DNA from 4 places in the Myxacorys chilensis genome. Region 1 is predicted to be linked to each of the others. Evidence: predicted binding sites of a transcription regulator. Region 1 holds the regulator's gene; each other region holds the start of a gene.
The links. The regulator NtcA, encoded in region 1, controls nitrogen genes in cyanobacteria. The targets are predictions, from matches to a motif close to TTTGTANNNNNNNNTACAAA.
Positions count from the first base shown of each region.

Region 2: AC5JLB_RS04900 (MSMEG_0569 family flavin-dependent oxidoreductase) is a predicted target of NtcA. The motif match lies at 4,041-4,060, and genes of this name have one in related genera.
Region 3: AC5JLB_RS02245 (ammonium transporter) is a predicted target of NtcA. The motif match lies at 2,539-2,558, and genes of this name have one in related genera.
Region 4: urtA (urea ABC transporter substrate-binding protein) is a predicted target of NtcA. The motif match lies at 4,108-4,127, and genes of this name have one in related genera.

Region 1 covers NZ_JCACKG010000149.1:79,318-86,927, reverse strand. The annotation lists gene AC5JLB_RS11150 (hypothetical protein) at 1-129, opposite strand, end outside; gene AC5JLB_RS11145 (hypothetical protein) at 451-582, opposite strand; gene ntcA (global nitrogen regulator NtcA) at 955-1,626, shown strand; gene AC5JLB_RS11135 (DUF3084 domain-containing protein) at 1,750-3,147, shown strand; gene AC5JLB_RS11130 (pre-16S rRNA-processing nuclease YqgF) at 3,150-3,602, shown strand; gene AC5JLB_RS11125 (Uma2 family endonuclease) at 3,660-4,415, opposite strand; gene AC5JLB_RS11120 (DUF3146 family protein) at 4,535-4,795, opposite strand; gene pth (aminoacyl-tRNA hydrolase) at 4,831-5,445, opposite strand; gene AC5JLB_RS11110 (TatA/E family twin arginine-targeting protein translocase) at 5,459-5,767, opposite strand; gene AC5JLB_RS11105 (DUF981 family protein) at 6,034-6,636, opposite strand; gene cypC (CYP152 family fatty-acid peroxygenase CypC) at 6,907-7,610, opposite strand, start outside.
Region 2 covers NZ_JCACKG010000080.1:2,099-9,708, reverse strand. The annotation lists gene AC5JLB_RS04915 (MSMEG_0568 family radical SAM protein) at 1-712, opposite strand, end outside; gene AC5JLB_RS04910 (Nit6803 family nitrilase) at 818-1,816, opposite strand; gene AC5JLB_RS04905 (MSMEG_0572/Sll0783 family nitrogen starvation response protein) at 2,032-2,514, opposite strand; gene AC5JLB_RS04900 (MSMEG_0569 family flavin-dependent oxidoreductase) at 2,690-3,979, opposite strand; gene rppB (two-component system sensor histidine kinase RppB) at 4,348-5,700, opposite strand; gene rppA (two-component system response regulator RppA) at 5,706-6,392, opposite strand; gene AC5JLB_RS04885 (DUF2808 domain-containing protein) at 6,404-6,883, opposite strand; gene AC5JLB_RS04880 (LuxR C-terminal-related transcriptional regulator) at 7,226-7,610, opposite strand, start outside.
Region 3 covers NZ_JCACKG010000044.1:9,055-16,664, forward strand. The annotation lists gene AC5JLB_RS02240 (ammonium transporter) at 693-2,267, shown strand; gene AC5JLB_RS02245 (ammonium transporter) at 2,652-4,067, shown strand; gene AC5JLB_RS02250 (hypothetical protein) at 4,181-4,327, opposite strand; gene petN (cytochrome b6-f complex subunit PetN) at 4,401-4,490, opposite strand; gene AC5JLB_RS02260 (hypothetical protein) at 4,584-5,060, shown strand; gene AC5JLB_RS02265 (hypothetical protein) at 5,251-5,631, shown strand; gene AC5JLB_RS02270 (DNA-methyltransferase) at 5,647-6,567, opposite strand; gene AC5JLB_RS02275 (hypothetical protein) at 7,047-7,307, shown strand; gene deoC (deoxyribose-phosphate aldolase) at 7,467-7,610, shown strand, end outside.
Region 4 covers NZ_JCACKG010000155.1:7,095-14,704, reverse strand. The annotation lists gene AC5JLB_RS11670 (sulfite oxidase-like oxidoreductase) at 1-339, opposite strand, end outside; gene rpmF (50S ribosomal protein L32) at 441-614, opposite strand; gene AC5JLB_RS11660 (phosphoadenylyl-sulfate reductase) at 687-1,436, opposite strand; gene AC5JLB_RS11655 (M67 family metallopeptidase) at 1,687-2,166, shown strand; gene moeB (molybdopterin-synthase adenylyltransferase MoeB) at 2,194-3,372, shown strand; gene ureG (urease accessory protein UreG) at 3,477-4,100, shown strand; gene urtA (urea ABC transporter substrate-binding protein) at 4,407-5,726, shown strand; gene urtB (urea ABC transporter permease subunit UrtB) at 5,776-6,930, shown strand; gene urtC (urea ABC transporter permease subunit UrtC) at 7,053-7,610, shown strand, end outside.

The DNA.
Region 1 (7,610 bases):
AGACAGGTTCTTCGGCTTCACCTCTAAACGGGTGTCTTCCTGTAGGGATGTGAGAACAGCCTGCACTAATTGCCAACGATCGCGGATGGATAGTTGCAGTACCTGTTTTTGTAGTTCTTGTAATGTCATCTGGAGCAGTGCCCAAACTAAGTACTTCTCAATTGTAAAATCTTGTAGCCTAGACAAATCTAAAGGGATAAAAATTATCGTTTACCGCCCGACTACCAAGCAACAATCTTGGATAATTTGATTGTTAAAGTTTTCATCAGTTAGGAATCGTAATTTATCGCAGATTTTGCAAACTTATTAGAGCATAGGGCTTGGGAGAATCCTAGTTCTTCGATGAAAAATATCAAAAAGAATATTGGATGGCCGGAGGAAAGCCACGAGCAAAGGGGCAGAAAACTTCCTCACGCAACGCTTTTAGCGTTCCGCCAAGCGTCAATGAGATCAAGACCAAGTCGCCTGCTGTGAAGAATGGAGCCAGTGCAAAAGCCGCCGTTGAATGACTCGAATGTAAGTCAGGGGGCGATCGCACGTTGGAGCAATGCGATCGCCCCCTGACTGCTGTAACTTATCCAAAGCGAAATCTACCTCTCTAATGCCAGTTATAGATCAGGGCTCCCTCTCTCCAGTCCGCTTTGCGCTAGAATCTGGTCAAAATGATTGACTATTCTCCCCAAAAAGCGTTCAATACGAGTCAATCTTTTGGTGAGGAAATCACAGAGATTTTCTAAAATTCTTAAAATACGGGCAGAAATGTATAAGGAGGCACAAAAACTGCGTTTGCAGTCAGTTTAAGTGTTCTAAAGTCATCAATTGTTTACAAAGGCTTCGCTTACAATGACTCGCCTCAATAGAACAATTTTCTATAGGGGTTTTAATAGAAAAGTTTGCTCACCGGTGAGCCTAATAGTTGCTAAGAGAACGTCTGAGTGACGATAAAGGGAAGAAATGATAGTGACCAAAGAGAGACCGCTTGCATCGTTATTTCGCCAAATCGGTGGAGGGGCATACCCCCCCGTTGTAGAAACATTTGAGCGTGGCAAAACTATTTTCTTTCCGGGTGATCCGGCGGAACGGGTTTACTTCTTGCAGAAAGGAGCCGTCAAGCTCTCGCGCGTGTACGAGGCAGGCGAGGAGATCACCGTGGCCCTGCTGAGAGAGAACAGCGTGTTTGGGGTGCTATCGCTAATTACAGGTCAACGCGCCGATCGTTTCTATCATGCCGTGGCATTTACTCCAGCAGAGTTGCTGTCGGTGCCCATCGAGCAGGTCGAGAAAGCCCTGAAAGACAACCCAGATCTCTCAATGATGCTGCTGAAAGGACTGTCATCTCGCATTCTACAAACCGAGATGATGATCGAAACGTTGGCGCACCGAGATATGGGATCGCGGTTGGTCAGCTTTTTGCTGATTCTCTGCCGCGATTTTGGCGTACCGTCCCAAGAAGGGATCACAATTGATCTCAAACTGTCGCATCAAGCGATCGCAGAAGCAATTGGCTCAACTCGCGTGACCGTCACCCGTCTATTAGGCGATTTGCGGCAAGATAACATGATCTCGATTCACAAGAAAAAGATTACCGTTCACAATCCGGTCACGTTAAGCCAGCAATTTACTTAGACTTTCTCTGCCCTCGCTCCAAATCACACATTTTCTTCGCAGCAGTGATATCCGTTCCGCAGGCATAATAGATGCGGAGTCCTGCTTGTCGAGTGAACTAAGCCGGAGCGTTTTGGAGCATCAATGTCCGACATAGGGCTAATTCTGATTTTGGCAGTTTTGATTTTGGGCGGGCTGATCGCAACCGTTGGCGATCGCATTGGCACCAAAGTTGGAAAGGCGCGTCTGAGCTTGTTTAATCTGCGGCCTAAGCGCACGGCAACTCTCGTGACGATTTTGACCGGAACGTTAATTTCCGCCTCGACATTTGGCATTTTGTTTGCGAGTAGCCGCCAGTTTCGCGATATGCTGCTCGATTTCAACGACTTGCAAAAGAAAGTCCGGGAGCAAAATCGAGCCTTACGGAAAAACTCAGATGATTTGCAAATTACTAATCAGCAGAAGAGTAAGGTCGAGGATGAACTTGAGCGCACCCGCGCCCAGCGGACACAAGCGGAAGGACAACTCAATCGAATTAATGAGTCTCTGAAGCAGTCCCTTGAAAAGCAGAGACAGACCAACGAGCAGCTCAGAACGGCTGAGGCGCAGCGGGATGTGATTCGCGGTCAACTCAATGCCGTATCTGCGCAGGCTGAAAGGCTGCGATCGGAGATTAATCAGTTGCAGAGCGAGCAGAAAACCCTAATTGCTCAGCGCGATGCCGTCAAAGCGCAAATTGCCGAGCGCGATAGTCAAATTGCGGAGCGGACGAGCACGATTCAGAGGCGCGATCGCGAAATCGCCGAGCGCGATCGCGTGATTGCCGAGCGCGAAATTCAACTTCGACAGTTGGCATCTCAGCAAGCGCTCTTAGCCGAAGCGGTGCAGCAGTCTGAGCAAGAAGCCCAACTGATTCGCGGCGGATATTTGGCGATTCTGCGGAGTCAGGTGCTGTCGGCGGGTGTGCTGCGGGTGGTTGATCCAGCCGCTGCCAAAGCCGCAGTCGATCGCTTGCTAAAAGAGGCAAATCGAGCGGCCTGGCAGTTGATCCAACCTGGTTCTACCGGGGAAGAGCAAATCGTTCTAATTAAGACCGCCGAGGTAGAGCGTCTGATTAAAAAGATTAATGATGGTCAAGACTACGTGGTGAGAATTGCGGCAGACGCTAACTATGTCCGGGGCGAACGGCGACCCGTTTCCGTCTTTGCCAGTGCTATTCCCAATCGGGTCGTGTTTTTAGCAGGGGATGTGGTGGCTGCAAAGTCGATTGAACCCTCAAAGCTGACGTCTGAGCAGTTCCAACAAAACATCGAACAACTGCTCGCCTTCTCCAATTTCCGCGCGAAACGGGCAGGCGTAATTAACGATAGCGTTCAGATTGAAAACCTAGAGTCGTTATCGGGCTTTATAGAGCAACTGCGCCAATTTCAGACTCCGGTAGAACTCCGGGCGGTGGCATCCGATGTAACGTACACAGTAGGACCGCTCAAAATAGGATTAGTGGTGATTCAAAACGGTCAAGTGGTACTGAAAACGTCGTAGTCATGGACAGTTGGAAAGCGATGGAGAAGGGACAGACGGTGCTGGATCAACCTGTAATTCTGGGGTTTGATCCGGGGCGGCAGAAGTGTGGGTTGGCGGTGATGGGCGTTGATCGGCGGTTGTATTATCACGAGGTCGTGACGGCAGAAAGTGCGATCGCCACGATCAAATCACTGCGTCAACGGTTTCCGATTTCGCTCTTGATTATGGGGGATCAAACCTCTTCAAAAGCGTGGAAGCAGAAATTAGGAGATGAATTGGGGGAACCGTTGCGGGTGGTCATGGTCGATGAGCGGCATAGTTCTCTGGAGGCGCGCGATCGCTACTGGCAGATGTATCCGCCGACGGGTCTAACACGGCTTGTCCCGGAAGGAATGCGGACGCCACCCCGCAGCATTGATGATATTGTGGCGATTCTATTAATTGAGCGCTATTTACAACGGTTGACGGACTAGCTCTGATCGTCAACTTCGAGTATTGAAATTTAAGCGATGAAATTCGAGTGATTGAATTTAGTCGCTCGATCTCACCTCGTCTATTGATAAATCCAAGGCTTCGGCAATTTGTTCGGGGGTTAATCCTAGCGATCGTAACCTCGGAACCGCCCCTAATCTTGCCTGTTCTGCTCGTTCTGCCCGTTGGTTTGCCTGTTCTGCCCGTTGACGTTCTTGCTGAAGCTGCTGCTCTAACTCCATTGGGCTTAAAAATCGCTGTCCGTTCGGGCGATAGACTTCTAGCTCTGTGCTGGGTTGCCACCCAAACCGAATGCCTAATCGAGGACTCGTCCAATCAGACATCTGCGCGATCGAAACTAGCTGATTGTTTTGGCGCTGCCATCCTTGCAACACACACTCATCGGGATCGTAAATGTAATATTCTTCCACGCCATATTGCTGATAGAAGCGGAACTTAAAGTCGAGCGCTGTTCTACCTTCGCGGGTTCTATTGCTATCTGAAAGCACTTCAAACACGACCTGAAACGGAATGTTATTTTCCTTCCACTGCATGTAAGAGCGCCGATCTCCTTTAGGTCTGCCAAAGACCACCATCACATCGGGTGCTTGTCTAGGCGCTGGCGGCGTTTTGACTTGCACCGGATACCAAAACATATCGGCGGCAATGAAGACATTTGGATCATCTGCAAAAATAATTTCTAAATTTTCTTTGAGGATGACAATCCAACGATACTGTACTGTGTTTTCCGCCATTGGTTCGCCATCGCCGCTTGGGTAAAGCAAGTCTTCATTGAGGTCAAGCGATGTCGTCATCTTAGGTTCCTCGTGGTTGAAGGATATTTGTATTATGGGCAATCCTTCGGAGCTTGGCGAAGCCAATCGTATTGATTACAAATTCATGATCACAGATTTGGGATCATAAATTTGCCCTGTCACAAGTCCGCCCGGATCGTAAACGAATAATCTCCGCCCGGTTCCAATTGATAGTCCTTTGCTTCTAAAAATCGCCCCAACGGTTCTTTAATTAAGGCCCGCCCTAGCGATGGATGAATAACCAACTGTCCGCAGCGAAACAGCCAGCGAAATTGCCATTCATACTGATTAGCGATCACTTCGCCCTCAATTTCGCCCTGTTGCCAGGACTGGCGGAAGATGCGGACATGAGCAGTCGTTTCGGGAAGACGCTTAGACACAATACTTAAATCTAGAAGTGCTTGAATTTAGGTTTTTATTCGACACTACGATTGTTGTAAAGACTCATTGCTTTTTCAACCCCCTGCTTGAGGCTGACTTCGATCGCGCTCACGGTTAAGTCTAAAACGTCTTCGATGATCGGTTTTTCAGATGGGGCAAAGGTGCCGAGGACATGAGAAACAGCGTTGTCACCTGGCGCAGATTTAGGGCTACCAATGCCGATTCGCAACCGGGGAAAGGTCTGCGTGCCGAGGTGAGCGATCGCGGATTTCATGCCGTTTTGCCCGCCTGCTGAACCAGACAATCGTAGCCGCAGTTTGCCAACGGGCAAATCCATGTCGTCGTAAACCACCATCACCGACTCGCTCGGCAATTTATACCAATCGATGACCGCGCGAATTGCCTGTCCCGAATTATTCATATAGGTGGTCGGCTGGAGTAGGCGAATTTTTCCCGTCGGACTCATGCCTTCGCCAAATAAGCCTTGGAACTTCTTATTGTCGGACAGGTTGATTTGCCAGACTTTCGCGAGTTTCGCGATCGCCATAAATCCGACGTTATGTCGGGTCTGCTCATATTTCGCTCCTGGGTTGCCCAGTCCTACAATGAGTTGCGGAATGACTAGCTTAGAGGGCGTATCGTCGCTCATACGTCAGGTCAAACTAGCCTTCTTTCTCGGTGGTATTGGTCACAGCCTCTTCAACCATCTCTTCAACCGTTGCGTCGGCCGGTGAAAGACTAGGTTTCTCAGGAGTTTCTAGAGTCGCCTTCATCGTTTGGGGAGTGGATTTCTCTAATTGATCTGCTTCTCGCTTAAATTCTGACTCAAATTCTTTAGACGCATCCTGAAAGCTGCGAATGGCTTTTCCCATGCTTTTGCCAATTTCTGGTAATTTTTTGGGTCCAAACACCAGCAGGGCGACGACCATGATTAGCACCATTTCTGGTAAGCCGATGCCAAAGACGTTCATGAGAGGAGGCTCCTAGAGAAGAAGGGATGAGGGATGAGGGGTGAGGGATGAAAAGTTGAGACAGATACTAAGACAGATACAAAGTTAAGCCAGATACATTGTAGTAGTTTCGGGATTTGAGTTGACGCACATGAGTAGATCCCATCTTTAGCAGCGCTTGTTTAGTCGCACTGGAGAAGTAGCCCACTTCAAACCTTCACCGTTGATGCTTAAAGAGCCGATGTTGATGTCAAACCTTGTCTACAGTAGCGTATGGCGAATTCAGTTTATGGCGATCCTGGACTTGGTGGAGTGACTCCTCGCATTGGCAATGGCTTCCAGTTCGAGAATCCTTCTAGGTGTGACCAGTATGCTTTGAGGGCAATGACGGTAAAGATGAGAGCCGCTAGACCTAAAATGAGCGCTCCAACGGTTCTGAGCGATCGCGTGGATTTCCAATGCAGCGTTGGAGCCGCAAAAATGCCTCCTAACCCTGTCAAAATGAACGCGACGCCTGTAACAAGAGGCGTTTGAGTTAGTCCTAAGTTGATGATGCGAATGCCAATTAGCGTTGCGGCTAAGCCCGCAAAAAATCCATAGGCGGCAAGCGTAATTAACTCCCAGCCAGCCGCTAACGCCCACGCTGTCCCTACAAACAGAATGCCAAACAGGACAGACGTTTCTCCAAAGGCGATGTTGTAGCTGCCCGGAACTGCCCAAGTAAAAACCATGTGCAAGCCCGTAACCAGCGCGATCGCACCGACCACGCCAAATCCGGGAACCCATCGTTTTTGAATAGGCTCATCTAGTCCTCGATACACATAAGCCGACAGAAGAGAAAGCCCGGCTGCCAAATTGATCAGCATCAATGTGATGTAGTCGATAAACATGGGTGATCTCGTAGAGAACGCTAGGACTTGATGAGTGATTTTAAGGCCCTCATCAATTAAATTAACTCCTGAGCGAATCTTATCAGCCGTTGGCATTTAATTTAAGCGCGAGAGTTCTGCGGTTTGCCAAGCAAGGTCTCCTGCGGCTCACTGCTGCCGTTTCGCGATCGCTTGACGACTTCCGCCGCTAACATCGGCTTATCCTGCGCAACGACTAGCTGAGAGCACTACTCTACTCTGGAGGAATTATCGTTCTACTTACATGCAGCATCAGTCTGTTCGCCGGACGTTGCTGATGATAAAACGACTTTTTGGAATGGCGGGTATTCGCGATAGGCTGATGCGCAGATCCTGTTCGGGCACGTCATACTGTATCGATTGAGTCAAGAACTTCACCGACGCTTTCATCAGTTCTATCGTGATCCATTCACCTGCACAGCGATGCCCCACTTGGTAATCGCCTCCCCCTTGGGGAATGAAATTAAAGGGGCTTCCATCCCAGTGGCGGAACCGTTCTGGCTGAAACTCATCCGGGTTCTCCCACAGCCGCGCATCGTGGTTCGTGCCATACAGGTCTAGAAACACTCTTGTCTTTTTAGGGAAGTGGTAGCCATTCCAGTCGAAGTCCTGTCGCACACGGGCAGCGATCAGCGGGAAGAAGGGATAGAACCGACGAACCTCTTGCACGAATCGCTCAACATCCTTGTCGTCGCCCTGCTGAAGTGTCTGCCGACAGTCTGGATGGTCGTGCAGCGCTAGTGCCGAGAAAATCACAAACTGCGCGATCGCAACGGTAGGTCGCAGCAGATTAATCAGTTCTATGGCGGCTGTCCGTTTATCTAGCAGTTCTTCGTTGAGGTCTCTGTGCCACGCGATCGCGTGAACCGGGCTCCCTTCAGCGACTTCTAGCGTGTGGCTACGCACGTTTTCGATGATGTCTTCGATCCATTTCTCGGTTTGCTGACGAGCGATCC
Region 2 (7,610 bases), on a different contig from region 1:
CCTCTGGATCGACCGCTTCTAAGTGCATTCCTAAGCTATCAACGCCTGCATTCTGAAGCCGCTCAAACCAGACAAACTCATCTGGAGGCTCACATTGCGCTTGGATGGGCAAATTGACACGAGCTTTGATGGCTTTGGCGCAGTCAGTTAGATAAGCAGCACCGCGATCGCGCGTGTTGGGGGTTCCAGTTGTCATGACCATGTGCTTCACACCATCCAACTTCACCGCCGCTTCTGCCACTTCTGCAAGCTGATCGGGAGTTTTGCGGGCAATTGTGCGATCGGCGTCTAAGGATTGCCCGATCGCGCAGAACTGACACGATGTAGCCGTGTCGTTATACCGCATACAAGTTTGCAAGACGGTGGTCGCTAAAACATCGCGGCTATGCAACAGCGCAATTTTCCAGTAAGGAATGCCATCTGCTGTGGCGAGGCGGTAAAAGTTGGGCTGAGTCGGAAAATCGATAGACGAGATTGTTTCTCCATTCAACTCTAAAATGGTCTGCTCTGTTGCAGCATCAAATCGGGCTGTGTAAGGAGAGTCCGCCGCTACGCTAGTGAAGATAGGAACCATCACTGTTGTATTGTCGATCGTAATCGCTTTATGATCAGACGGACCTGCTCCGCCTTTGCGTCCAGATGCTCCCGTCTCATGTTCAATTAACTTTAATCCATGAGATTGAATATCTGTAATCAGGTGTTGTTTATTCATGAATTTGAGCCATTAGCATGAGTTTAGCTAGATCATTTCTAAGAGCGATTTACTTTTGCAGAATAGATATTAATAAAGTTCTAAATGATGGTAATCGTGAAAGCATCACGATTGATTTAGAATTGCCATAGATGGAAAATCATTTAGGTCTATTGGTTTATCTACTGTTTCTATACTCAGATTCGTTACTGTTCTAGATTCCGTATTCATCTGCAATTGCAAAAGATCCGGGCGAGCGTAGTGACCAACCGAATCCATCATGCGTTTACGCTTTGTGATTAAAGAAAAGTCGAGATCTGCGATCGCAATCCCTTCTCCTTCGGTAATCGGTGAACACAGATGATTGCCTTCAGGACTGACGATCGTTGTATGACACCCTCCGGTCAGTACTCGTTGCAGGTTCTCGTCGGTGGTAATCTGTTCGATTTGCTCTGGTGCTAACCAGCCTGTGGAATTCACGACAAAACAGCCTGACTCCAAGGCATGATGGCGAATGGTCACTTCTAACTGATCGGCAAAGATTTGCCCGACCATTGATCCCGGAAACTGAGAGCAATGAATCTGCTCATGCTGTGCCATGAGCGCAAATCGAGCGAGCGGATTGTAATGCTCCCAGCACGCCAGCGCACCCAGCCTTCCCACTGCTGTATCTACAACCGTGAGACCAGACCCGTCTCCCTGTCCCCACACCATACGTTCGTGGTAGGTCGGCGTAATTTTGCGTCGTTTTAGCACTAACGAACCGTCTGCATCGAAAATCAGTTGGGTGTTGTAGAGCGATCCGCGATCGCGCTCATTCACACCCAAAACGACAACAATACTATGCGATCGCGCTGCCCTACTTACTGCATCAGTCACAGGACTCGGCACTTCTACCGCCTCTTTGTACAGCCGCAAATGCTCTTTGCCCATGAACACCGGAGGCTGAATAAATGAAAAGTAGGGATAGTAGGGAACAAAGGTTTCTGGAAAGACGATTAGCTGTGCGCCTTGTTGGGCCGCCGATGCGATCGCAGTTAGTACTTTTTCGATTGTGCCGTCCCGACTAAATAAGACAGGACTAATTTGAACAGCGGCGGCACGAATGGTGCGTGAGTAATCCACGATGTCCTCCGGTTTCGGTTAGAGCATTGCCGCGAAGCGCAGGGCGCAACTCCACTAAGAACTGCAACTACGCGGACAGCTATTGGAATCTTGGTGGCAGTGGATGCGATCGCGGATGTAGCAGATTAGTTCTGAATACGGCTTGGTCATCTGCTACATCTGTTAAAAAGCACATCTGTTAAAAAGCCGTTGCCAATGCGCCAGTCCTACCGCTCTTACAGCGTCCAAGTATCGAGAATAAATGCGCCATCCTTGCGGTGCATCAACACCAAGTCCAACACATCTAAGGGACTAATCGGACGAATTCCTGGAATCAGCGACGGTTCGCCGTGTCCGTACAGGGCTTGAAGCGCAAAGCGACACGCATAAACATTGCCGCCTTCTGAGATGAACTTACTAATTTGATTTGCAAAGTTTTGATGCCCCGGAAAGGCTTCGTCACCGAGCTTTGGAAATCCGCGTTGTACTCCTAGCGTCACACCCGGACCGTACAACAGCATTGACGTTTCAAATCCTTTACGCAGCAATCGCAATGATTGCAACATGTTCACTAACCCGATCGATCCTTCAAATGCAACAGTGTGAAACGTGACCAATGCTTTTTCACCCGGTTCGGCTTTGACATCAGGAAAAACTTTCTCTTCGTAATCAACAAAGAAGTCTCCAGTCTGATGGGCGGGCGCTGTTACTTCAGGCATGATTTTCTCCTGATTGAGTTGTGCTGCCAGCGTAAGTGCTGACCAAAGGAAGGGTTTGTGTCTTTCATTACAAAAGTTGCAGGTCTAATCATAGAAACAGGGAGTGCGATCGCGCCAGCTTCAAACCCTCCCTCACGCGGTTAGACCCCTATCGAAATCGACAGGGTATCGACCACTATGATCCGAGCAAAAACTCATTCACAACGCTCCAAGCGTTAGAAGGAGAGACTTTCTTTCTCGCAACAATGTAATCTGCGAGATAACTCGCATCGCGAGCGATGCCTGAAAATCTTCCTGATCCCCAGGTGTAGAGCCACGGTAATCCCAAAAAGTACAGTCCTCGCACGCTGGTCACGCCTCGCTCATGCCCTGGATAGCCTTTGCCATCAAAAACCGGAATATCGATCCACTTAAAGTCAGAGCGATAGCCAGTGCACCAAATGACAGCACCAATCGTAGTGTAATCGAGTTCCAGAGTCTCTTCTGGTTGCCAGACGGGGCAATAGGGAGGCTCTACAGGGGCTTCAATTTGATGCTTCTCAATGAATTGATCAATGGTCTTCTTAATGCTTTCAGAAACGGCGTCCGCTTGATCTAAGTTTTGCTGGAGGTCATTGCGAAATTCGAGTGTGCCACTCTGTTCATCTTTGACGTGAACATCTTTAATGCGACCATACAGTTTCATGCCTTCTAGGGCGAACTGTCGCAAGTCAATTTCTCGCCCACCATCGCGACCTGTTACATAATGATTTGCTTTGGTTCTGACATTCTCTTTTTGGGGATGATCATCAACGGATAGATCGTAATATCCCATCTGATCAAGCCAATCGACGACATCTTTACCCCGGTAACGGCGAGGCGATCGCGGTGCGCCTCCAACACACAAATGAACTTGTTTCCCTGCTAAATGCAAATCTTCTGCAATTTGACATCCCGATTGTCCGGTTCCCACAACTAATACATCTTGAGCGGGTAACAACTCTGGAGTTTTGTATTCCGACGAATGTAACTGCATCACGGTTTTAGGCAGCCGTTCTGCAAGTCTTGGAATGTTGGGCAGATGATAACTGCCTGCCGCAATGACGACCTGATCAGCCGTGTAGTCTCCGATCGATGTTGCGACTTCAAATACATCTTCATTTCTGCTTTTGCAGACTTTCAACACTTCAACTTTTTCTTCGACTGGCGGATCAAACGATGCAGCATAGTTTTCGATATAGGTGACAATTTCATCTTTTTTCATAAATCCGTGCGGGTCTTTCCCTGGATAGGCATAGCCTGGTAACTGACATTGCCAATTTGGAGTGACAAGACAAAACGAATCCCAGCGTTTTGACCGCCATGCATACCCGATTCGATTCTTCTCGAAAATGATGTGCTGGATGCCTCTTTCTTTTAAGCAGTAGCTGATCGATAGCCCCGCTTGACCGCCACCGACAATGATGACCGGATAATGTTTTGCCATTCGCTATCTCGCTTTGTTGTGCAGAGTATGGTGTAAGCGTATGTGTTAGATCAAACTGATTTTTGTGTTGATTACTACGAAAACTTTAAGTCTAACGATAAGACTAGGAGGAGTCTGTTTGAGGAATATGGGAACGAGCCTGAGTTATGGGCGGTGATGCAAGAGTAACTGCAATGTTATCGATGGCGTACTTCAACCATTTTTGGCATTCTGATTGACTCAAATTGCCAAGCCAAGCAATTTCATCTAGATTTCATCTTTGGTAAGTACAATCTTCAGGTAGAACTCAAGCAAGGTTTGACATAACTTTGTCTTAGTCTTACACCTTTTTCAAGCCTGTAATTCCATCTGGAAGTTATAGGCTTTTTTTACGACAAATGGCGCATTTGCTGAAGTGGAAGGCGAACTGTAAAGGTGCTGCCTTTGCCCAATTGACTTTGAACTTGAAGACTGCCGTGGTGAGCTTTGACAATCGCTCGCGCGATCGCTAACCCCAGCCCTGCGCCCCCAGTTTTACGGGAGCGATCGCGATTCACTCGGTAAAACCGATCAAAAATGCGAGCCTGATCACTCGGCGCAATCCCAACACCGATATCCCGAATCTGAATTAGCGCACTGTAATCTTCTTTCAGCAATTGCACCGTAACTAATCCTTTAGGCATGGAATACTGAATTGCGTTGATCATCAAATTTGTAAATAATTGGTAAAGCTGCTCTTCATCACCAACCACGTAAAGTAGCGACTGAGATTTGAATTCTATTACTAATGAAACTTGAGCCGTAACTGCCAACGCTGATAATTCTTCGGCTAGATCGTTAAGCAATTCATTTAGGCAACAAGTTTGCTGCTTCATCGGCAACACTTTAAGATCCATTCGCGATAGCATCATTAAGTCGTGGACAAGCTGAGAAAGCCTTTGATTTTGACGTTCAATGGTTTGTAAAGTCGTCCGAGCTTCGGGTAGGGTTAAATCTTCTACCTCCAAGGTAGATTCAACCGTCGCTTGAACGGCGGCAAGGGGAGTTCTAAGTTCGTGCGCTGCATCTGCTGTAAATTGCTGGACTTGTTGATAAGAATTATAGATGGGCTGCATTGCGAGTCCGGCTAACCACCAACTTGCGCCTCCAACTAATAGCATCGCGATCGGTAATCCGAGTAGCAAAAACACCTTAAGCGACTCTAAATGATTGTCATAATCGGAGAGTGATCGTCCCACTTGCAGATAGCCCCACGGTTGTCCAGTTGCTGTTTTAAGCAACAATGAGAATTGATGATAGCGTTGCCCTTGTGAATCGCTGACTGTTTGCCAAGTCTCGCCTTGGGGCGCAATAGTTGTTTGTGGTGGTGTATTCACAGTTGCTAACAGCCGCGACGCCAAATCGACAAACTGCACATAGTAAGAGTCCTGTTTACCGACACCTAATACATGAATATGCGAGGTTTGAACCGGGGTTTGACAAGGCACATTGCCCATGCAAAGTCCGGGTAGAATTTGCTTTACTCTCGAATCAAGTTGTCCTGGCTGCTGTAGCACAGGCTCAAGGCTGTCGTGCAGAGTGCCAGCCAGAGTTTGGATTTCGCTATCGATCGCGCTGAAATGACTCTGCGCTAAATGCGAGTAGACCGCTACTCCAAAAACGCTCAAAATCAATCCCATCACACCTGCGTACCAAGCAGCGAGCTTCAGACGCGTCCGGTTAAACAGTCGGTTCTGACGCATAATTTTCAGGTAGCAATATTCAAACGATAACCTAGTCCGTAAACTGTCTCAATCGCGTTATTGATTCCTTGCTCAGAAAGTTTACGACGCAGTAATCGAATGTGAGCAGCGACGACGTTACTTGCAGAGTCTGAGTTGACAGTCCAAAGTTGATTGCGAATTTGCTCAGTACTGACGATCTGATTGGCGTGCTTCATCAAATATTCCAGTAACTGAAATTCCTTTGCGGTTAGCAGAATTTTAATGGCTGACTCCTGCGATCGCAGACTAGACGAACTGTACTCAAGCATGAGCGAACCAACCTGTAGATTTTGAGGTTGAAGTTGCGGCGATCGACGCTGCAACGCTCGGATGCGAGCAAGGAGTTCTGGCATCCCGAACGGCTTGATGAGATAATCATCGGCTCCCGCATCCAATCCAGTAACCCGATCGTTCATACTATCTCGTGCGGTCAGCATCAAGACTGGAATAGTGCTTTGTCTCGCTCGTAACCGCTGGCAGAGTTCAATTCCAGATAGCCCAGGCAGCATCCAATCAATCACGGCTAGTGTGTATTGAGTATGCGACTGAGTAAGGTAAGCCCAAGCCTCATTGCCGTCTTGCGTCCAATCGACAATGTAGCGATCGCGCGTTAACTTTTTCTCGATCGCAGCACCCAAATCTGGTTCATCCTCTACAAGCAGAATCCGCATTCTAGCTTCCTTTACTGATACGTTTGAATCCGTGCTGTTCCGAGAGGAATCTCTTGATTCATTCCGTCACTTCTACCATAGATCGGGAATAGCCAAGTGCGACCAAGCAGGTCTGAAGTTCTTACGCCATTGAGATCGATTTCGAGCATTGTTCCCACAGCAACAGGTTGAGCGAATGCGATCGTCACTTCTTTTCCATTAAATGAGCGATTTGCTTTGATGAGTTGTCCCGTTGCATCAGAGACCGCAATTTGACCCATCCGAATCTTTCCGGGTGCATTTTCAGGCACAATCAAGCGAATTTCTGAGAGTGAAGATCTGCCAACTTGAATGCCAACATGATAAGTTGCACTTGTAACTTTAGCTTGATTGGGATAGGCGGCACTGTGAATAACAGCACTTGCTTTAGAGAATGGTGCTTGTGCAAATGCAGAAAGAACCGTAGAAGTAAATACTGTGGTTAATACAGTTATGTATATGAAGCGTCGCATGTGTGTTCTCCTAGCAGTCAGAGGAACGTCAATATTCCCTGCTGTTAGCATGGCGCTTGAAAATGAAATTAGAATGAAATCATTGGATGTGATTGTAAAGAAAATTACTTTTTCCAAAGAAAACGCCTGAAATCTCGTGCTTGAGGAGAATTCAGGCTGACTTACTTAAGGTGTCACCCAACCACTTAGGGACTTGAAGCAGTTAGTTTTACTAAGATTCGATGTTGCACTGGAGTTTCTATCAGAAACTGCCTCAAACCCCGATGGCTGTGTATCAGAACTATTCCGAGAAAATCGCCCGCAAACCTAGGAACAGTTTCGCTTACAAATTTTCGGATACATCTATTGATTTGGATAAGGTGGAAGGGACTGCGCGACCCAGCCATTTAAGATGGCTTGGTAAATGGCTTGATAGCGAGTTCGCACTTTTAGCTTGGCCAGGACATTGTTCATGTGAAACTTGACGGTGCTTTCGCTGATGATCAGCCGATTGGCAATGTCGCGATCGCGCAATCCTTGCACTAATAGCGCCATAATTTCCTGTTCTCGATCAGACAGCTTCTGCGGTTGCGGCTCGATGCCCCACTCTTCACCCCGTATCACCGTTGCGATCGCATCCTGCAATTGCTCCGGGCTAATCGATAACTCCAGCTTGGCTTTGGCCTGTTTAGGAGCGGCTTGCTCAGCAGCATTAATCCACAGGATGGGACTGTTAGTTGCTTGGACA
Region 3 (7,610 bases), on a different contig from region 1:
TACAAAAGTACTATAGATAGTCTTGTTTTGTCAATGACGATCGCTAACTCAATTTTAAGACGAACGCATTGGCAACAAATCAGCAGATGAAGTCTCAACGGCGTCTATCCATCCGCAAGCGAATCCTCTTCTGAAGGGATCTGCCATCTTTTGCTAAGGAGGAGCTTTTGCGTAAGCCCTGTTTTTTCGCAAAACCTTCACCAAGTCAATCTTTGTTGTCGATTTCTAGTGTCTGAAAGAATGGTCTAGAGCAATCCCCAGAATTTTGTAAATATTTCAGTTAGGCTTTACCCTAAAAGCACCAGTGATACTAAATTGTATTCCTCAATACAGAATTTGCATGCCTAGTGCTGAAATCTTAATGAGTATCAAACCACTCTAAAATTCTGTGCGCAAGTTTATTCTTGGTGATCTTAGACCTTGCTATTGCTCAATCATCTTCACCTTCTAGACGAGATTTTCAGTCTATGAGTTGATTGTTTTGGGAAGCTCAAAGTCTCCTGTTTTCGACCTGATTCTCTTCAGTAACTATGGTTTGACCTGAAAGATTCAAGCCGCTCTGCGGTTCCTAAAACAGTCATTTTGTGGAGCTTTTGTTTCTCCAAAGCCTCTTTTCAGAGAGAACTTCTGAATTTACTCAAGAGTGCATCCAGAATCACCGATCTTCCAGCGCGCGTTGCAAGGAAAACTTTATGCTGTCTAGAACCATTTTGAAAAAGAGAACAAGGAAACCTCAAAGAGTTTCTCTCAATCGGAATCCCGTCGTGCGATCGCTCAAATTCATCGCGACGCAGCTGTCTCCTACTTGGCGAAGCTGCATTCTACTCACCAGTGCGATCTTTCTGCTGTGGAACTGTGCCGCTATTGCTCAACAGCCAGCAACGCTAGAAAGCGTATCGCAAACGGCATCTGACCTGCGGGTCGGTTTAGATACCGTGTGGGTAATGATTGCAGGCTTCTTAGTGTTCTTCATGAACGCAGGATTTTGCATGTTAGAAGCAGGATTTTGCCGCGAGAAGAACGCAGTGAACATTCTGTCAAAAAACTTAGTTGTCTTTGCCTTATCTACAATTGCCTTCTGGGCGCTCGGCTTTGGGCTGATGTTCAGTGATGGCAATGACTTCATTGGTTCTAGCGGATTCTTCTTAACTGGGGCAGACAATAGTCCTGCTACAGCAGACGCTTACCAAGGTGTCTTCTCAGCATTAAATTGGACAGGAATTCCTCTGGGCGCGAAGTTCTTCTTCCAACTCGTTTTCGCTGGAACAGCGGCCACGATTGTATCGGGTGCTGTAGCTGAACGCATTAAGTTCGTTGACTTTCTAATCTTTAGCTTGCTATTGGTAGGAATTGCTTACCCGATTACCGGACATTGGGTCTGGGGGGGCGGATGGCTTGCTGACGCTGGGTTTTACGATTTTGCAGGTTCGACAGTGGTTCACGCGGTCGGCGGTTGGGCTGCCTTGATGGGAGCCGCTTTTCTAGGCCCAAGAATTGGCAAATATGCTTCAGATGGGCGATCAAATGCAATCCCCGGTCACAACATGGCAATTGCAACCTTGGGAGCCTTGATCCTTTGGTTAGGCTGGTTTGGCTTTAACCCAGGTTCTGCAATGGGCGTGGGCAACGGTTCTTTGATTGCACATATTGCCTTAACGACCAATACGGCAGGTGCATTTGGAGCGATCGCAGCGACTATCACGGCGTGGATTGTATTGGGTAAACCTGATTTGTCAATGATCGTGAATGGATTGTTAGCAGGATTGGTCGCGGTTACTGCGCCCTGTGCGTTCATTAGCGTGCCTTCTGCAGCAATCATTGGTGCGATCGGTGGCATTTTAGTGGTCTTCGCGGTCGGTTTCTTTGATTCGATTAAAATTGACGATCCGGTTGGTGCAATTTCAGTTCACCTGGTCAATGGCATTTGGGGTACGTTGGCACTCGGCTTGTTTAGTCAAGGCGATGCATTCGGAGCGACTCCTGCTCCTGCGGCAGGTCTGTTCTTTGGCGGTGGCATCGGTCAGCTCTGGATTCAGTTGATTGGCACGTTGTCAGTTGGAGGGCTTACGGTTCTACTTTCCAGCATTTTCTGGATTGCGCTGAAGTCAACCTTGGGTATCCGAGTGACGGCTGAGGAAGAAATGGTTGGACTCGATATTTCGGAACACGGCATGGAAGGCTATGCCGGTTTCGCGAAAGAGACTTCCTTTGGAAGCGCTACACATCAGGACTTTCCAAGTGATGTGGTAGGAAAGACGTATCAATAGAGCGACGAGTTTTTTGGCTCGGTACTCCTAAATTTCATTACTTCTAAATCAAAGAGTGGTTCTAAATGTCTAGAACCGCTCTTTGATTGCTTTAAACCTACGGCTGAGTGAACATCCAATTCGCTTGCCTTAAATAATGAATAATGTTTCACCCAAGCCATTTGAAACCGAAAGTAATATTTTAATATTCTGCTTCTGCCGAGCAGTAGATACTTTGCTATGCCCTGAGATAGATCTACCCTTTCTAAGCTGACAAAGTGATCGCAATCAAAATGTATTTTTCTATACAGAATCTTCCCACTCAAAATTGGTGAAATCCAATGATACGAATCAGGTGGCTGATTATATCAAACTCATAGTTTTGGCGTTGAAGGTCGAAAGTCAGTGTTGAAAAAACTTCTAACGATAGGGCTAGTGGCATTAATGCTGCTATCGATTCCTCTTACGGGTAGTGTCCTTGCTGAACCTGCAACGGCTGAATCTGCTCAAACAGCGGCAACCACCGCAACGGTGCAGGCAGACACAGCCTTTATGCTAATCTGTGCGGCTTTGGTCTTGCTGATGACTCCTGGACTCGCGTTTTTCTACGGCGGGTTTGTGCGATCGCGCAACGTCCTCAACACCATGATGATGACCTTCATTCTCATGGGCATTGTTGGCGTCTCCTGGATTCTGTGGGGCTACAGCCTGTCCTTTGCGCCAGGTCTACCTTTTATTGGTGGCTTGCAGTGGCTGTTTCTAAATGGAGTTGGTCTAGAAACAACCGATTATCTGAACGGTTCCGCGCCGGATGCAGTAGTATCTTATGCCGCTACGATTCCGCACGAAACATTCATGATGTATCAAGGAATGTTTGCCATTATTACGCCAGCGCTCATTTCTGGTGCGATCGTAGAGCGCATTAGCTTTAAGGCTTATTTTTGGTTTATTGTTCTGTGGTCAACCCTTCTATATCCTATTTTTGCTCATATGGTATGGGCGAAAGGTGGATTTCTCGGCTTGTATGGTGGACTAGGAGCGCTAGATTTTGCAGGCGGTACAGTCGTTCACATTAGTTCTGGGGTTTCGGCTCTGGTTGCGGCTCGGGTAATTGGTCCGCGTAAGACGTTCCCAAATCAACCTGCTGCGCCTCACAACGTGCCTTATATCTTGATCGGTGCGGGTCTTTTGTGGTTTGGCTGGTTTGGCTTTAACGCTGGTAGTGCCCTCGCGTCTGGATCACTGGCTACAGTAGCATTCGTGGCAACCAATAGCGCTGCGGCAGCAGCGGCACTTGTGTGGGTCATTTTGGAATGGGTGTTGCGCGGCAAGCCGACTGCTGTTGGCATTGCGACAGGTGCCGTCGCAGGTTTAGTAGGGGTTACACCAGCAGCTGGGTTTGTTACCCCCGTAGCTGCGCTGCTAATTGGTGCAATTACATCAACCGCTTGCTTCTTCGCCGTCAGCCTCAAAGCCAAGTTGCAGTTTGACGACTCTCTAGATACCTTTCCGGTTCACGGTGTGGGCGGAACAGTCGGCGCATTGCTAACTGGTCTTTTTGCAACAAAAGCGGTGAACTCAGCAGGCGGCGATGGGTTGTTCTATGGCAATCCGGGTCAGCTAGTTACGCAAATCATTGCAATCCTGATTGCCTACGCGATCGCAGGCATTGGAACCTTTGTGATTTTGAAAGTTTTAGATGCCACGATTGGCTTACGAGTCAATTCCGAAGCCGAACTGCAAGGGGTGGATGTTAATGAGCATGGCGAAGAAGGATATGGAGAAGAAATGGGTGCATTCAGTATGACCCGCGTTGAGTAATTCAATTATTTCTGTCTAGAACAGTGATTTCTGTCTGAAACGATAAATGAAGTAAGGCTCCAAAGCATCTAACTTTGGAGCCTTGTGTTTCAGGAGATTGAGGTGGAATAGAGTTAGCGACGGTTCGCTTGTTTTTCCTTATCTTGACGACGGCGATCGCGCCAGTCTGCCAGGGTCAAGTAGATCACTCCGCCTGTAACGACGACTAAAAGACCAAATGCGACCAAAACCAGAATGCTAAAGAGGTTGCTAGCTTCCATTGAGCAAGGTTCTTTTGAATAAATTGATTTAGAGTCCGGAGCCAGAGGCTAGGCTGCGGACTAAGAGCAGCAACTAGAATCCGTTACGACCCCAGACAACCATCGAGATAGAGAATGTAAACACCGCCAACAGCGCAATCCAACCGAGCGACAAAATATCCATAGTTATACTGTCCAACCAAACGTTACAGAAGAATGCTAAATCTAATGATAAATCAAAGATGAAGCACTAAGATCTTGGATGCACTACTGAGACGTGAGATTAGACAAGATTGAAGACATGATGTGGGAAGAACGGGTTGAATCGATCAAAGCAGGCGGCGTTTCGCTAGGAGCGGTAGCGGCCATTTTTCCGCTGACTCTCCTGATTAATCAAGTAGCTGTCCTTCAGGGCTTGGCAGAGCCAGTTGCGCCTAGAGGAGGACTTTCCGTACTAGGCATGAGCGATTTACAAGGGTGGGTGAGCTTTGCGATCGCGCTCTTTACAGGCTTCTTGTTTGGGATCACCTATCGCTACGTGATTCGTCAAGACCCGAACCTACACTTACGCTCAGGAGCGGTTTTGGCATTTGGACTCGTGCGCGGGCTGGCTCAAATCGATGTGGGATTGACGACCCAGGGTAGCCTTTTTCCGTTTGTGATTTTGGCGGGAGAAAGCATTGTTTTGTTTGCGATCGCGCGGCTTGTTCTAGATTGGGCAATGGTGCAGAAATGGGTGAAACCATTTCCGTAAGGGTGAATGTTTACGCTCATTAAACTTTGCGGTAGTTTAGGCAGTCTTTCATGCAAATCCTTTATCGTTGAAGAACGCTGAATCTCAGTACGGAAACCAGACCTGTTTTTAGTCGCAAAAGCCGCCCCTACACTCTGGGTAATCTTTGGTTAGATAGAAACAGATTCACGATTTCACTCAGGAGAATCCTGTGAACCAGAACAACCTTCAAGCCCTGCAACTTGGCTTAAATGGCGTCGGACGCCTGATCACTCTAATTGGTGTTGTGTGGCTACTTGCTGCCCTAGGGTTAGGCTGGTTGATTAAGTCATTTTTTGTATTGTTGGCGTTGCTGCTCCTCGCTCCGGTTGTGGCAGTGATTGGGTTACGCTGGTGGTTGCGGAAGAATCTTGTGCAGGCAGCTTGCCCGGTCTGCGATTTTGAGTTGACTGGTTTGAACCATGCGGAGGTTCAATGTCCCAACTGTGGTGAACCGCTTCAGGCTGAACATGGTAAGTTCAAGCGGTTGACGCCCGTTGGCACGATTGATGTTGATGCGGTAGAAGTTTCGGCTCAAGTCTTGGAAGATTAGGCGATTGGCTCGAGCTTACTGCACGTCAGCGTTTTCTCGATCGCGTTTCTGAACGGCGAGCGTATTGCGTTCCCAAAACACATTATTGGTGAAGCCCTGAATTGCTTGATCAGAGTCGGCTAATTCTAGTCGGCGCTCAGTTAGCAAGCAATATTCTTCGTTCAAATCAATTCCTAAATACTGCCTGCCCAGCTTTTTTGCAACGACAGAAGACGTTCCACTGCCGACAAAGGGATCGAACACAAAATCGCCAGGGTTAGAGCTTGCAAGAATCAGTTTAGCGAGCAGCTTTTCACTTTTTTGGGTGGGATGTTCCGTATTTTCTGCCATTGACCAGAACGGAATTGTGATATCTGTCCAGAAGTTTGATGGGTGGGTATCGCGAAAATTTCCGCCCTTTGTTGTTTCCCAATCTTTGGGAGTGCCATCTTGAGTCCGGTAAGGCGCTTTTACCTGACGACGCAGCTTGACGGCTTCTAAATTGAAGGTGTAATGGTTAGAAGCGGTACAAAACCAGATATCCTCACTAGAGTTTTTCCAATTTGCTTTTGCACCACGTCCTTTCTCTCGCTCCCAAGTGATGCGATTTTGTACCACGAAGTGGCGGGTTGCGACCATGAATATAGAGGCAGATGACAACCAATCGCCGCAGATGTAGATAGAGGCGGTTGGCTTAAGCAGCGGCTTGAGGGCGACTATGAGTTGATCGAGCCATGCGGTGTAGTCTTCCACTGCCCGTCTAGCAAACTTTAGTCCATTAAAGTCTTTCGTTAGGTTATAGGGCGGATCAAGAATCAGCAGATCAACGCTGCTTGAGGGTAGATGCTGAACGATGTCGAGGCAATTGCCCTGGATCGTTCCGATCGCCAAAGCGGGCAGCGTCGGTTCGAGCGTGAGAAGGCGCGATCGCAGCCGCTGTCGGTCGGCGTCAGTCAAGGTCAAGCTCCGATTTCGCGACGATCGCGGTTTGCTAGGAATGGCAGGCAAATTGGTTTCTAACCCTCACTTTTTCTAATCGTTTCTAATATTTTGTAGCCACCTTCGATACAGCTTCAGCAATTTTTCTCGCTGAGCCGCAAAAAAGTTCTAGACTTTACTCAATTCTGCGGAAACCAAATTCATCTTGATTAACTAGAGTAATAATATGTCGCACTTCTTCCAGGCGCGGCAATCCTATTAGAGATTCGACTCTAGTAACAAACTCAGATTGAAACACAGGATGGACTTGTCATGAAAAAGTTTTTTTCGCCTACTGCTTACGTAGATATACGCAAAAGCCTTAGTGAATACTCGGCCAACTCTATGCAGGAATGATGAAGCATCCGCAAAATTGCCGGATTTTTGCCCTCTACTTGACGTAATATTGTGCTGTAGGGGGCATCCAATAAGCTGCTTTATCTATATAGGTTGCCGCGATGAGTACCTTTTCAAAGACCGCGTTTATAGCAACTTTGGCTTTAGGTACATCCATAGGACTGGCTACGCTCCAAGCTAGCGGAGTAGGATTCCGTAACGTTGCTGATTTGTTTTTCAAGCAAGCTTCTCAGAGTGTTCGTAATTCTCCAAATACCAAAGCCGTTAAGTTGCCTAATCGAACGCTTAATTCGGTTAACGTCACGTTTGAACCTGATCCAAACGACCCGCCAACGACAACTGGCGGATCTGGAACACGTTGAACTTCAGATCCATTAGATTGACTCGTAGAAAGCCCACGACGGTAACGCTAGTGGGCTTTTTGCTATGCCATTAAAGGTTTTAGCATGAGGGTGAGTTAGTCAGTTCAATTGCGTTCTATGCTTCTTTAAAGCTGCAATCTTGAGAATTTCAAATTACTGATGAATTATTCTGACATTGATATTGCTCCCTTCATTGATCATTCGCTACTCGGCGCGATCGCAACGCCGCAGCAGGTTGAACAATGGTGTGATGAAGCCGACCGCTATAGATTTGCAGCAGTTTGTGTGAATCCGGTGCATGTG
Region 4 (7,610 bases), on a different contig from region 1:
CCCGTAGCAGTGCTCCATGATGTGAACAGCAGCGGGGTCAACCTCGACATGCTTCATAAAATCGACGACTTTCACACCTGTCCACTGCACGTCTAGCTTTGACCAAGTGGTAACACAGTGAAAGTCAGCCGTAAAATCAGTCTGAGGCATTGCCATCAACTCTGCCCAGCTAAAGGTAGTTTCCTTTGCCAAGCCCCAGACCCTAAACTGCCAGGTGTCTCGATCAACGTGGGGAGTTCCGCCGTAGGTCAGCACTGGGAAGCCATTGGTCAAATGCTGACCTTTAGGGACACGATCGCCGTACTCTGAGCCTGGCTTTTTGAAAAATTTTCCTGCCATGCGCTTGTCCTACAACAGCACTTAATCATCACAGTAGCAGACTCAATGTAAAACCGAATCTCAACTTTAATAATCCCCACTTTGATAGAGTGTCACTACTCTTACTCTTCTTCCTCTTCCTCATTGGTTGGGTAAACAAAGCCCTGTGCCCGTCCCGTCAGGATGGATTTTCCGAGGGAGAGCGCCCGTTGAGCCTGAAGATCAGCTTTGCGCTTCCAGGTGGCTTTACGCTTATCTCGCTTTGATTTTGATGTTTTCTTCTTAGGAACTGCCATGATTTCGCCTGCGATCGTATGTAGACAACCTTCCTATTCTACGGCATTATTTCCTGCTGAGCGATCTGTGCATCAAGCTTGAGATGGGTTAACCGCGTGCAGACCGCATTCTTTCTTGGTCGCCTCTTCCCACCACCAGCGTCCTTCTCGCTCGTGCTGATTGGGAAGAACAGCGCGAGTACAGGGTTCGCAGCCAATGCTGATGAATCCGCGATCGTGGAGAGAGTTGTAGGGCACGTCATACGAGCGGATATACATCCAGACATCCGCTGATGACCAGCTGGAGAGGGGGTTGAATTTGATTAAGTTGTGATCCTCAGTGGAAAACGCCGTATCGATTTGTACAACTGGAACGCTTGCACGAGTCGATGGGCTCTGATCTTTGCGCTGTCCAGTAATCCAGGCATCTAGGGTTGAGAGCTTGCGCCGCAGAGGAGCGACTTTACGAATGCCGCAGCATTCTTGATGCCCGTCTTCGTAGAAGCTAAAGAGCCCTTTGGCATTAACCATTGCTTCGAGTTGAGCCGAATCGGGAGTCATGATGTCGATCGCAATGCCGTAATGCTTTCTGACGCGATCGATAAACTGATAGGTTTCTGCGTGCAGGCGTCCGGTATCGAGGCTGAAGACTTTAATATCTTTTCTGATTTTGTGCGCCATGTCGATCAAGACAACATCTTCCGCTCCACTAAAAGAGATGGCAATGTTATCGAACTGACTCAAGGCGCGTTCGAGAATTTTTTGCGGACTTTGGCTTTCAAGTTCCGCATCGAGGCTAGGAATATCAAGTCCGCTTGTAGATTGTGCGGTAACTTGTACCATAATGTGTTCTCTCCCAAAGAGGATCGGCAATTGCATTCTCTATTCTATCTGCCTAGGGGAGCGACGCCCACTACAATCCTGTGACGGTAATTCGTGATAGTCAGAAGGATGGGTGACACGTTTCGCGGCAGTTTCATAGCTTGTTTTGACATGCCTGTTTTGAGCTGAGCTAGAAAAGGCGTTCAGAGTCCTTTAGGTTCAGAGTCCTATAGATGGTTGACGCGGACGGTTCGATCCTGTCTTACAATAGGTGTCTGTCTTATCCAAAGATCATCCTGCCGTGGTTCTCAGCCTCGACTCTCAGCATTTGGCCAGCATTCAGGCTCATGCCAACCGCACCTATCCAGAAGAGTGCTGTGGTTTGCTGTTGGGCACGAGTGACCCCACTGGGAAAACCGTCATGGAAGTTCGAGCGACGAAGAACATCTGGAGAGAGGAAGCCCAGTCTGACCTAACGAAGAAGCGCCGTTATTTGATTCCACCCGAAGCAATGCTGGTGGCAATGAAACACGGACGAACTCTTGGTTTAGATATCATCGGTATCTATCACTCTCATCCTGATTGTCCGGCTGAACCCTCGGAGTACGATCGCGCAGCTGCTTGGCAGCAGTATTCATATCTGATCGTCTCTGTACCCCAAGGCAAAGCAGGCGATGTCCGTAGCTGGAGCCTCAAGGATCAACAGGTTTTTCACGAAGAGGACGTGTTGATTCTCCAAGACAGTCCCTAGCACTCTGTTCATCTCAGCAAACGCACCATGCTAAATCCCAATCTGGATGATATCCAGTTAACTCAAGACGATATTGCGCGCTATTCACGCCATTTGATTTTGCCGGAAGTTGGCGTTGAGGGTCAAAAACGGCTCAAAGCTGCCAGTATTTTGTGTGTCGGAACCGGAGGACTCGGTTCTCCACTGTTGGTCTATTTAGCAGCAGCGGGAATCGGGCGACTCGGAATTGTCGATTTTGATATTGTCGATAGCTCTAATCTGCAACGGCAAATCATTCACGGAACGTCTTGGGTGGGTAAACCTAAGATCGAGTCTGCTAAGAATCGAATTCTAGAAATTAATCCTCACTGTCAAGTCGATCTCTACGAAACGAGTTTCAGATCTGACAACGCTTTAGAGATTGCTGAACCCTACGATATTGTGATTGATGGAACGGATAACTTTCCCACTCGATATCTAGTCAACGATGCCTGTGTCATGCTGGGTAAACCCAACGTATACGGTTCTATCTTCCGATTTGAAGGACAGGCAACGGTCTTCAACTACGAGGGTGGACCCAACTATCGCGATTTGTACCCAGAACCCCCGCCACCCGGACTGGTTCCTTCTTGTGCAGAAGGGGGCGTTTTGGGTGTGCTGTGCGGCATTATCGGCACGATTCAAGCGACTGAGGCGATTAAAATTATTTTGGGAGCTGGAAACACTCTCAGCGGAAGACTGTTGCTCTACAATGCGCTGGAGATGAAATTCCGAGAGCTAAAGTTGCGTCCAAATCCAGAGCGTCCGGTCATCGAAAAGTTGATCGATTATGAGGAGTTCTGTGGCATTCCTCAAGCGAAAGCGGCTGAAGAACAGGAGCGTAAAAACGTGCAAGAAATGTCTGCAACTGAGTTGAAACAGCTGATTGATAGTGGCGCGATCGGCAATGAATATGTGCTGCTCGATGTCCGCAATCCGAACGAAGTCGAGATTGCCAAAATTCCAGGTTCTGTCTTGGTTCCACTCCCCGACATTGAGAACGGATCAGGCGTTGAAAAAGTCAAAGAATTGCTCAACGGTCATAAGTTAATTGCTCACTGCAAAATGGGCGGGCGATCGGCGAAAGCGTTGGCAATTCTTAAAGAAGCCGGAATTGAAGGCACGAATGTAACGGGCGGCATTACGGCTTGGAGTCGCGATGTTGATCCTTCTGTGCCCGAATACTAAACTTAGCCCGAATCCTCAAACTAGTTTGTGATTCACGATTCGTAATTCAGAATTGAGGTAAGGTCTCAATGGTGAATTACGAATTTTTTTAGTTGGGGCAGGGTATGAATGCGTTTCGAGTCGGAGTCGCAGGCCCGGTTGGGTCGGGAAAAACAGCTTTAGTGGATGCGTTGTGCAAAGCGATGCGATCGCGCTACAGCATTGCGGTCGTCACAAACGATATTTACACCCAAGAAGACGCACAGTATCTCGTGCGATCGCAGGCATTAGAGCGCGATCGCATCATTGGTGTTGAGACGGGCGGCTGTCCGCACACGGCGATCCGAGAAGACGCTTCGATGAATTTAGCGGCGATCGATGACCTCGAAGGGCGATTTCGAACTCTCAACTTAATCCTGGTTGAAAGCGGAGGGGATAACTTAGCTGCAACCTTTAGCCCAGAACTTGTCGATCTCAATATTTATGTGATCGATGTCGCGGGAGGCGACAAGATTCCTCGCAAAGGTGGACCGGGGATCACAAAATCAGATTTGCTCGTGATTAATAAGATCGATCTTGCACCTTATGTTGGAGCAGATCTAGCCGTGATGGATCGCGATGCTCGAAAAATGCGAGGCAGTAAACCGTTTGTCTTTACAAACCTCAAAACTGGGGACGGGCTTAATACAATAATTCGTTTCTTAGAAACCCACTCAGGACTGATTTTAGAACCACGGAGCAGTGGCTAAACAGCGGTTTGTAGTTTTCAATACATTTTCGCGGCGAAGCGAAGCCCTAATATCTCAGAGTTATCACTGAGTCTACTTTTAGCTATTGATTAAAACACGTCTGAAGAGGACTAGAACGCGAGTCTGATTTGCCAAGCTGAAGCGAAATTCGCCTGCAAAGCAAATGTTCTCTGTCTCAGATTGCTTTATTTGCGATCGAGCACGGCGCACCCTCCCGAAAGAACCGCTCAGCCTTAATGACGAACAGATAGCTTGAAGAGCCAGATTGAGTTAAACGCACTATTCCCGTGGAGAGCAACACTAGATATGGCAAAATCGTTCGGTCGGCGTGAATTTATGATTCTAGGCTCCACTGCCGCTGGGAGCATTCTTCTTAAAGCCTGCGGGAGCAATCCTTCCACAACGGCTAGTCCTGGAGCGTCGCCTGCTGCTTCGACTGCTGCCTCCACATCAGCGGCGGGCAATACCGTTAAGGTGGGAATTTTACACTCGCTGAGCGGCACGATGGCGATTAGCGAAAAGAGCGTCGTGGATGCCGAGAACCTAGCGATCGAAGAAATCAACAAAGCGGGTGGCGTCCTCGGTAAGCAAATCGAAGCGATTATCGAAGACGGCAACTCCGATTGGCCTACCTTCGCAGAGAAGGCGAAGAAACTGATCGATCAAGACAAAGTGGCAACGGTGTTTGGCTGCTGGACATCGGCAAGCCGCAAAGCCGTCTTGCCTGTGTTTGAGTCAAAAAACAGCCTGCTGTGGTATCCGGTGCAGTATGAAGGGCAAGAATGCTCGAAAAATGTCTTCTACACGGGTGCAGCGCCAAACCAACAGATCGAGCCTTCAGTCGATTGGCTGCTAGAGAACAAAGGCAAAGAATTCTTCCTAGTCGGCTCAGATTATGTCTTCCCTCGCACCGCCAACACCATTATCAAAGCGCAGTTAGCGGCAAAAGGCGGCAATACGGTTGGCGAAGACTACATTCCGCTCGGCAGCACAGAAGTCAAATCGGTAATTCAAAAGATCAAGCAGGCGTTGCCGAATGGCGGCGTGATCTACAACAGCTTGAACGGCGATAGCAACGTTGCGTTCTTTAAAGAACTGCAAGCGTCTGGTTTGAACCCTGATAAATATCCGTCGATGTCGGTCAGTATTGCCGAAGAAGAAGTCAAAGCGATCGGGGTGGATTATCTCCAAGGGCACTACGCCGCATGGAACTATTTTCAAACTGTCAATTCGCCTGCTAGTACCAAGTTTGTAGATGCATTCAAGGCGAAGTATGGCAGCGATCGCGTGGTTAACGATCCAATGGAAGCTGCTTACATCATGGTGTATCTGTGGAAGCAATCGGTTGAGAAGGCGGGAACGTATGAGGATTTAGAAAAGGTGAAAACCGCCGCCTACGGTCAGACCTTTGATGCGCCAGAAGGCAGGATCACGATGAATCCAAACCATCACTTGTCTAAGTTCGTTCGCATTGGCGAAGTAGGTGAGGACTCGCTGTTTAAGATTGTCTACGAGACCAAGGAAGCAGTGAAGCCCGTGCCGTGGAATCAGTTTGTAGCCGATACGAAAGGATTTGCGTGCGACTGGTCTGATCCAGCCAAAGGCGGCAAGTACAAGACGACGTAAGAAGAAGGGACGCCTTTCAGCGTCCCTTACCCATCTTTAGGAAAGCCTCATGCTATCAGGACTACTAGACGGAATTTTTAGCGGCATCAGCCTCGGATCAGTGCTGTTACTTGCCGCGTTGGGTCTTGCGATCGTATTCGGACTCATGGGTGTGATCAATATGGCACACGGTGAGTTGATGATGTTGGGTGCATATACCACTTACATGGTGCAGAATGCACTGAAAGGAACACCTCTGTTTGGGATCTACATTTTTATTGCGCTGATCGCCGCGTTCATCGTAACGGCGATCTTTGGGTTGGTTTTAGAGCGAGGCGTCATTCGCTATCTCTATGGGCGACCGCTCGAAACCTTGCTGGCAACTTGGGGCGTCAGCTTGATTTTGCAGCAGCTTGTCCGCAGCGTCAGTTGGCAACTCGTGACAATCGTGGCTCTATTTTGCCTGCTGTTCTTTGGAGCGATGTGGATCGTCGCCCGTCGTACTGATTTTGAACGGGCACGCGGTTGGTTTCTAACGATCATGATTCCATTATCGGCGGCTGCCGCGATCGCGACGGGCAATGTTCTCGGCACACTCTACAAACCTGCTTTTACAAAACTGTGGTTTGACGCTCGCAATGTGGACGTAACTGCGCCGAAATGGTTAAGAGGGGGATTTCCCATCGCCGGAACGCAGTTCTCCTATGCCCGAATTTTTATTATTGTGCTGACGATCGCTTGTGTCGTCGGAGTGTATTGGTTTTTGAATAACACGTCGTGGGGTTTACGAATTCGCTCTGTGACGCAGAATCGAACCATGAGTGCATGTCTTGGCATTCCCACTAAGAAAGTCGATGCGCTAACGTTTGCCTTGGGTTCAGGATTAGCAGGGCTGGCAGGCTGTGCGGTGAGTTTGCTCGGATCAGTTGGACCGAATACAGGACAAAACTACATCGTCGATACCTTCATGGTGGTGGTGGTTGGGGGTGTCGGTAAGCTGGCGGGTAGCATTATTGCTGCCCTTGCGATCGGCACCGCTAACTATCTGATCGGCTCGAATACGCTGGTTGATCTGACTGCCCCGATTAAACCGTTATCAGATACGTTTGCCTTCTTTTCAACCATTAGCATGGCGAAGGTATTGGTGTTCGCGTTGATTATTGCGTTTCTACAGTTTCGTCCTGGTGGGCTGTTCCCGCAGAAAGGACGAACAGTGGATGCTTAAACTGACGGTAATTCTTTAGAACGGCACTAAGGTGACTAACGGTTTGCGTCACTCGCTACAGTTTGATGATCCTAGCTCATAGAAGCTTAGAGGCAGGCTCCCTTCAGTTGGAAATAAAGCTAGTGGATGCACTAATACAATCTAAACCCAAAGCTCGACAGAGGCTTTTGCTCGAAGCAGGCATCGTCGCCGCGATCGCGCTGCTGCTGCTGTTCGTGATTCCACCGATTTTAGTCGGTTCGGGTCAAGGATTTCGCGTGAATCTGCTGGGGAGATATTTAGCCCTGGCGATCGCAGCACTGGGCATTGACCTGATTTGGGGATTCACCGGAATTCTGAGTTTAGGTCACGGCGTTTTCTTTGCCCTCGGCGGCTACAGCTTGGCGATGTTTCTGCTGTTGCAGCTTCCCGATGGTCAATTACCCGATTTCTTCTCGCCCTACGGCGTGACGGAGCTTCCGTGGTTGTGGCAACCATTCTATTCGTTGCCATTTACCCTATTTGCGATCGTCTTCATTCCGACGATCGTGGCCGCGATTCTCGGCTATCTCGTGTTCCGAAACCGAATCCGGGGCGTTTATTTCTCGATTCTGACTCAGGCAGCGCTGATCGTATTCTTCAACTTCTTTAATGGTCAACAAAAATTGATCAACGGAACCAACGGTCTGAAAACGGATACC